One region of the Gordonibacter massiliensis (ex Traore et al. 2017) genome, then DNA from elsewhere that is predicted to be linked to it. Evidence: predicted binding sites of a transcription regulator. Region 1 holds the regulator's gene; each other region holds the start of a gene.
What was found. Region 1 encodes HrcA, which represses chaperone genes, less so after heat shock. Its sites were predicted from a motif close to TNTTAGCANNCNNNNNNNNNGNNTGCTAANA; they were not measured.
Positions count from the first base shown of each region.

Region 2: HCH03_RS05310 (co-chaperone GroES) is a predicted target of HrcA. The motif match lies at 1,189-1,219, and genes of this name have one in related genera.
Region 3: HCH03_RS02440 (Hsp20/alpha crystallin family protein) is a predicted target of HrcA. The motif match lies at 1,603-1,633, and genes of this name have one in related genera.

Region 1 is NZ_JAASIO010000012.1:41,540-43,802, reverse strand. It holds gene dnaJ (molecular chaperone DnaJ) at 1-538, opposite strand, end outside; gene hrcA (heat-inducible transcriptional repressor HrcA) at 599-1,612, opposite strand; gene hemW (radical SAM family heme chaperone HemW) at 1,859-2,263, opposite strand, start outside.
Region 2 is NZ_JAASIO010000003.1:26,220-28,482, forward strand. It holds gene groL (chaperonin GroEL) at 1-664, opposite strand, end outside; gene HCH03_RS05310 (co-chaperone GroES) at 848-1,135, opposite strand; gene HCH03_RS05315 (response regulator transcription factor) at 1,397-2,149, opposite strand; gene HCH03_RS05320 (sensor histidine kinase) at 2,146-2,263, opposite strand, start outside.
Region 3 is NZ_JAASIO010000001.1:584,035-586,297, forward strand. It holds gene HCH03_RS02435 (NAD-dependent protein deacylase) at 1-261, opposite strand, end outside; gene HCH03_RS02440 (Hsp20/alpha crystallin family protein) at 1,020-1,484, opposite strand; gene HCH03_RS02445 (cytochrome c3 family protein) at 1,979-2,263, shown strand, end outside.

The DNA of each region.
Region 1 (2,263 bases):
TGTGCTGCACCGTGACCACGCGGCCCTGGCCGCCGCACTCGGGGCAGGTGACCTCGCGCCCGTCGGGGCCGAGGCCCGTGCCGTCGCAGTCGGGGCACGGAGCCAGGCGGTCGTACACGATCTCCTTCTTGGCGCCCGCCGCCACCTCTTCCAGCGTGACGCGCAGGCCCACGCCCATGTCGCGGCCCTCGCGGCGCTGCGCCTGACGCGCGCCGCCTCCGCCGAAGAACGAGCTGAAGATGTCGCCCATGCCGAAGCCGCCGCCGAACAGGTCCTCGAAGTCGACGTATCCGCCGCCGTAGGGGCTGCCGCCGCCGGCTGCGCCGGGAACGGTGCCGAAGCGGTCGTACTGGGCGCGCTTGCCGGGATCCGACAGCACGTCGTACGCCTCGTTCAGCTCCTTGAACTGGTCCTCGGCGTCGGCGGCTTTGTTCACGTCGGGGTGAAGCTCGCGCGCGCGGCGTCGGAACGCCTTCTTGATCTCGTCTTCCGTGGCGTTCTTCGAAACGCCCAGAACCTCGTACAGATCCTTGGCCATTGCTCTTCCGTGCACCTTCCTCGTGAACGGCGCCGCCTCCGTGCCGGCGCCGTGCGAATCCTATACGTCCTGAAGCGCGGCGGACGCGATGCGCACCGCCCGCAACACCTTCGAGTAGTCCATGCGCGTGGGCCCGATGACGGCCACGACGCCGGCCGAATCCCCGCGCCCGTAGCGGCTCGCCACCACCGACACGCCCGCCAGCTCCTCCGCGTCGTTCTCGCGCCCGATGCGCACGCTGGGCGTGCCGTCGACCTGCTGCACCGCCTCGTCCAGGATGTGCAGCATCACCGTGTCGTTCTCGAGCACCTGCATGACGGGCAGCAGCGCCTGGGACTGGCTGAACTCGGGCTTCGTCAGAAGCGAGCTCACGCCCAGCCGATGCGCGCGCGAAAGCTCGCTCTCCTGCAAGCACGACAGCACCTCGTCGAGCGCCATGCGCACGAGTGGGTCGCGGAACGCCTCGGCCATGCCCTGGCCCAACCCGTCCTCGATCTGCTGGAGCGACTTGCCCGTGAACACGTCGCCCAAGAACACCTGCACGCGGGCGAGGTCGTCGGGAGCCACCTCTTCGGCGAACTCCATCTGGCGGTTGAACACCTGGCCGTCCTCGGTGACGAGCACGACGAGGGCGCGATAAGGGGAAAGCGAGATGAGGGAGAGCTGCTTGATGTGCAGGTTCAACACGGACGGCGCCAGCACGATGGACAGGCAGTCCGTGATGCGCGTGAGGGCCGACGACGTCTGCTCCAACAGCGCGTCGAGCTCGCTCGCGCTGCGCCGCAGCTCGTCCACCACCGGGCGGTACCGTTCGTCATCGCCCGTGAAGTCGGTCGTGAGCAGGTTGTCGACGAACGCGCGGTACCCGGTGTCGGTGGGTATGCGGCCGGCCGAGGTGTGCGGCTGCGTGATGTAGCCCCCGTCCTCGAGCACCGAAAGCTCGTTGCGCACCGTCGCCGGGCTCACGCCCAGCTGGTAGCGCTCCGTGAGCGTGCGCGAGCCCACCGGCAGAGCGCGCGCGACGTATTCTTCTATGAGCGCGGCAAGCACCCGCTGCCTGCGATCCGATAGCACGCCTCTCCACCTTCCTCTCTCACAGGACCTCCCCGCCCCCGCATCCGAGCCGTCCCCCGGCTCGCGCGAGCGGCGATGCCTTCGCCTTGACGACGCCAAGAAGACATTTTAGCAGCCGATGCAAGAGAGTGCTAAGAAAAGCGGAGGAAATATGCAGAAAGGCGCCGAAACCCGCCGATCACCCCGCGAGCGGGGGTTACGGCGCGACGGCGGGCGTCCGAGCGCCGTGCGAGGCGAAACCGGGCATCACGCCAAATCGAACAGCGCGCCGTAGAGGTCGTTGCCGCAGAGCCAGCCGCGCTCGGTGGGCCTCCAGCGGCCGTCCTCGTGCATGACGAGGCCCTCCTGCTCGAGCTCCTCCAGCACGGTCGGGGCGTCGGGCAGCAGCGCCGCCGCGCGCGCTACGTGGTCGTCGGACACGCCGCGCGTCATGCGCATACCCAGCATGAGGTCCTCAGCGGCCATGCCGCGCGCGTCCAGGTCGTCCGTCACCTGGCCGTCCTGCACGCGCATGCGGCGCTCCGCGTTCTGGGTCATCGTGGCCGCCGAGCGGCCGAGGCCCAGGTACGGCACGCCCGTCCAGTAGGCGATGTTGTGGCGGCTCTGGAAGCCGGGGCGCGCGTAGCTGGCCACCTCGTAGCGCTCGAAGCC
Region 2 (2,263 bases), on a different contig from region 1:
TGAGCAGGATGTAGGGGTCGTTGAGCACGGCCTCCATCTTCTCCATGTCCGTGGCCATGTAGGGGGAGATGTAGCCGCGGTCGTACTGCATGCCCTCGACGATGTCCAGCTCGAGGTCGAACGAGGCGGCGTTCTCCTCGACGGAGATGGCGCCGTCCTTGCCCACGGCTTCCATGGCCTCGGCGATCTTCTCGCCGATCTCGGCGTCGCCGGCGGAGATGGTGCCGACGTTGGCGATCTGCTCCTGCGTGGACACCGGAGTGGCGTCGGCCTTGATGGCCTCGACCACGGCGTCGGTGGCCTTCTGGATGCCGCGGCGGATGCCGAGCGCGTCGGCGCCGGCCGTAACGTTGCGCAGGCCCTCGGACACGATGACGTCGGCCAGCAGCGTGGCGGTGGTGGTGCCGTCGCCGGCCACGTCGTTCGTCTTCACGGCAACCTCGCGCACCAGCTGGGCGCCCATGTTCTCGACCGGATCCTCCAGCTCGACTTCCTTGGCCACGGTCACGCCGTCGTTCGTGATGGTGGGAGCGCCGTAGGACTTCTCAAGCGCCACGTAGCGGCCCTTGGGGCCGAGCGTCACCTTGACGGCGTTCGACAGCTTGTTGACGCCGGCGGCAAGCGCGCTGCGCGCGTCGGCCTCGAACTTGATCTCTTTAGCCATAGCGAATCTATCCTTTCAATAAACGTACAGGTTAACCAACAAAGTAAACAACAGGGTTTCCGTGGCGAGTCGCATAGCCGTGAAGCACCGAGGAGCCTGAGCAAAGCGGCCTTGGGGCCGTGTGCGAAGGCGACGAGAGGGCTGAACGGCTATGCGGCCGCCACGGGAAGCCGTCAGGTCGTTTTACGCGAACACCGCGTACAGATCGTCGGCGCGCAGGATCATGACGTCCTCGCCGTCCACCGTGACCTCGGTTCCGCCGTACTTGCCGTAGAGGACCTTGTCGCCTTCCTTGACCGGCATGGGAAGGAGCTTGCCGTCCTTGTCCATCTTGCCCTCGCCCACGGCCAACACGATGCCCGTCTGGGGCTTTTCCTTCGCTTCGGTGGCGAGATACAGACCGGATGCCGTCGTCTCCTCAGCCTCATCCTGCTTGACGATGACGCGATCACCCAATGGTTTCAAGTTCATAACGTTGCCTTCCTTTCGTCCGTCTCATGTCCGAAACTGGTTGAACACGTTTATTTAACCACTCAATTGTGGTGACTGCTAGCACTCATAGGGTAACGAGTGCTAAACATTGCGTTATCATAGCAGCCTCGTGAGCGAATGCAAGCGAAATTGAGAAAACCTCAGTGCCTTCGACTAAGGTTTTGCATAATCGCCACAATTCGTTCGATTTGGTTGTTCCCTAGTTTTGTGCTTCTGCACAAAATCAAACGCGCCGCACGGCTACTGCATGCCCGGCTTCACCAGGCCGCCCTCGTAGGCGAGCACCACGAGCTGGGCGCGGTCGTGCGCGTCCAGCTTCGCCATGATGCGCGCGAGGTGGGTTTTCACCGTGGCCGGCGAGATGAACAGCTCGCCGCCTATCTCGTCGTTCGTCATGCCGCGCGCCACCAGCACGAGTATCTCGCGCTCGCGCTCGGTGAGCGCGGAGAAGGCGCCGCGCGCGCCGAAACCCACCGAAGCCGCGGCGGGCCGCGTGCGCACGAACGTTTCCACGAGCCGCCTCATCACCGAAGGTTGGATGAGGGCGTCGCCATCGGCCACCACCCGCACGGCGGAGGCGATGTCGTCGGGCTCGGCGTCTTTGAGCAGGAAGCCGCCCGCCCCGGCCGCGAGCGCATCGTAGACGTACTCGTCGACGTCGAACGTGGTGAGGATGAGCACGCGCACGTCGGCGAGCGCGGGGTCGCTCGTGATGGCGCGCGTGGCCTCGATGCCGTTCATGCGGGGCATGCGGATGTCCATGAGCACCACGTCGGGCACGAGGCGGCGGGCAAGCTCCACGGCCTCTTCGCCGTCGCGCGCCTCGCCCACGATGGAAAGCCCGTCGTACGAGGACAGGATGAGCCGGAACCCGCTGCGCACCAGATCCTGATCGTCGGCCACCAACAGCCGCAGGGGGCGCTCGCCCCGAGGCCGGGAGGCTTGTCCGCCGCTCGACGATTCCCGTGCCTCGAACCTCTGCCGATCGATCATGAAGCCTCCTTCTCCGCGGTCAAGGGGATGCGCGCCTCCACGCGGAAACCTCCGCCCACGCGCGGACCGGCCGAGAACGTGCCGCCCAGCAGGCCCACGCGCTCGGCCATGCCC
Region 3 (2,263 bases), on a different contig from region 1:
CGGCTGCGCGTCCAGCGCGAGCATGCGGTCGCAGTAGAAGTCGAAGAATTCACGCGGATGCGCGTCGAAGAAGCTGCGGGATATCATCTGCTCGGGCGGATGCGGGTACTGCTGCGCGTACAACCCGTCGGGGCTGCGGAAGTCGGGAATGCCGCTCTCGGTGGAAACGCCCGCGCCTCCGAAGAACACCATGCCGCCGGGAGGCGTGTCGGCCACCCACTGGCGGAACGTCTCGATATCGCGTTCGGTTTGTTCGTCCATGACTTCTCCTATCGGGTTCGCACTATGATACCACGGCCTCAGATACGGGCGTTTCGCGCGGACATCCGCGCGAAATCGCTTGCTCGACGTGAGCGTGCTCGGCGGTGTGCGACGAACATTACGCGCAGGTTCATGCACGGAAACCGTTCTGAAAGTCACGAAATTCACCGCTGTGAAGCGATTCGGTGCGTTTGGGAAGCCTACGGCCGCTTTCGAGCGGGTATCTTTCCCTGCTTTGCGGACATCGCCCCAGGTCGCAAAATACGATAAGGGCACCAATCGTCCTCCCAGAGCTTCACAGCGGTGATTTTCGCGACTTCGAGGCGGCTTCCGCTGTTAGACCGCCGTTGACATTACGCAAACCAGCGCGCGGGATCCTTCGACTCCGGCGGCTCGCGCCGCCTCCGCCCAGGATGACAACCCGGTCGGGTACATGTCGATGCTGGTTTAACAGCGGAAGGCTGCTTTTCGTGTTCTTGCTTCTGTATGTGGCCGCCGAGGTGAGTGGGGTGAGGGGATGGAGGCAACGGGAGCGGGTTGTCGTCTCGTCGGAGCGTGCAGCGAGGAGGCGAAGAACGTTTTCGCCATCTGTTCGCTCTCGGCTCGATTTTTCGATTACGCGCCTGGCGCTCCGTCCAGGATGGCAAGAGGAGCGGGGCGAAGCAGGAAGGCGGCCGATCGGCCGCCTTCCGGGGTGGTTCGCGTTGCGCGCCGCCGAGTTTTCGGCGCGAAGCGGGTTTTGTGCCGCCTTTGAAGCGCTAACCCTCGATGGAGATGGTCTTCTTCTCTTCCAGCTTGGGCTGCTCCTGCTTTTTCGGCACGGCGATCTTCAGCACGCCGTCCTCGAACTTCGCCTTGATGTCGTCATCCTCGATGTCCTCGCCGACGTAGAACGTACGGCTGCATTTGCCGCTGAAGCGCTCCTTGCGCACGAACGTGCCTTCGTCGTCCTTGTCCTCGGTCTCGCTCTGCGTCTGCGCGGCGATGGTGAGGTAGCCGTCCTTCAGCTCGGCCTGCACGTCGTCCTTCTTGAAGCCCGGCAGGTCGATGGTCAGCTCGTAGCCGGCGTCCGTCTCTTTGATGTCGGTGCGCATCAGCGAGGGCGACATCTTCTGCATCGCCTGCATGGGTGCCGAGGCGGCGTTGAAGAACGCGTCGAACGGGTCGGTCATCAGCTCGCTCAGCAGGTTGCGATTCCTTCTCACGGGTACCATCATTGCCATACCAATCATCTCCTACGTGTTGTGCGGGGCTGGTTTTCCGCGTCGGGGAGAAAACCGATTGAGAAAACCTAAGCCTCTATCTATATGATTTTCTGTACGAGTACGTTATAAATCGTTACGTTAGCACTGTCAAGTCGAGAGTGCTAAAAAGTCACGTATTCGTCAACTTTCACAAGGCTTGCGCGCTACTTGCAGGAGCCTCGCGAAAACTCGCAGCGCGACTGCCCGCGCATGTTTCGAGCGACGCGCAAAACCGCAACCTTCACTGCATGGTATCCCCGCACGAACGCGTAGCACCGATGGGAGCCCTGCAGCTGCCAAAGCGAAAGGTCGTTGGAACGTGCCCGTTAAACGTGGCGCCGCCACAAGCGGCTCAAGGCTCGTTGCAAACTTCCCACCAGCGGAAACGGCGAAATGCCCCCACGGGGGTAATGGTCAGAACTCGACAGAGCGCACATGATGCGGGCGAAGGATTCACCGATCGAACAAGGAGAATGGAGGAGGACATGGTCGACAAGGAGAACGGCCTCGACGCGCCGGGCGCGGACCCGGCGGAGCCCGCGGCTTCCGAGCCGGGCGTCGGCGCGACCGGCCGCACGCCGGACATGCCGCAGGCGAGGCGCACGAAGCGCGGCTGGATCGTGGCCGGCGTCATCGTGGCGGTGGTGCTGGTGGCCGGCATCGGGGCGTGGGTGTGGCACGAGCAGCCCAGCTTCTGCAACGCCATCTGCCACAGCCCCATGGACAAGTACGTGGAAAGCTACGGCGAGGGCGATCCG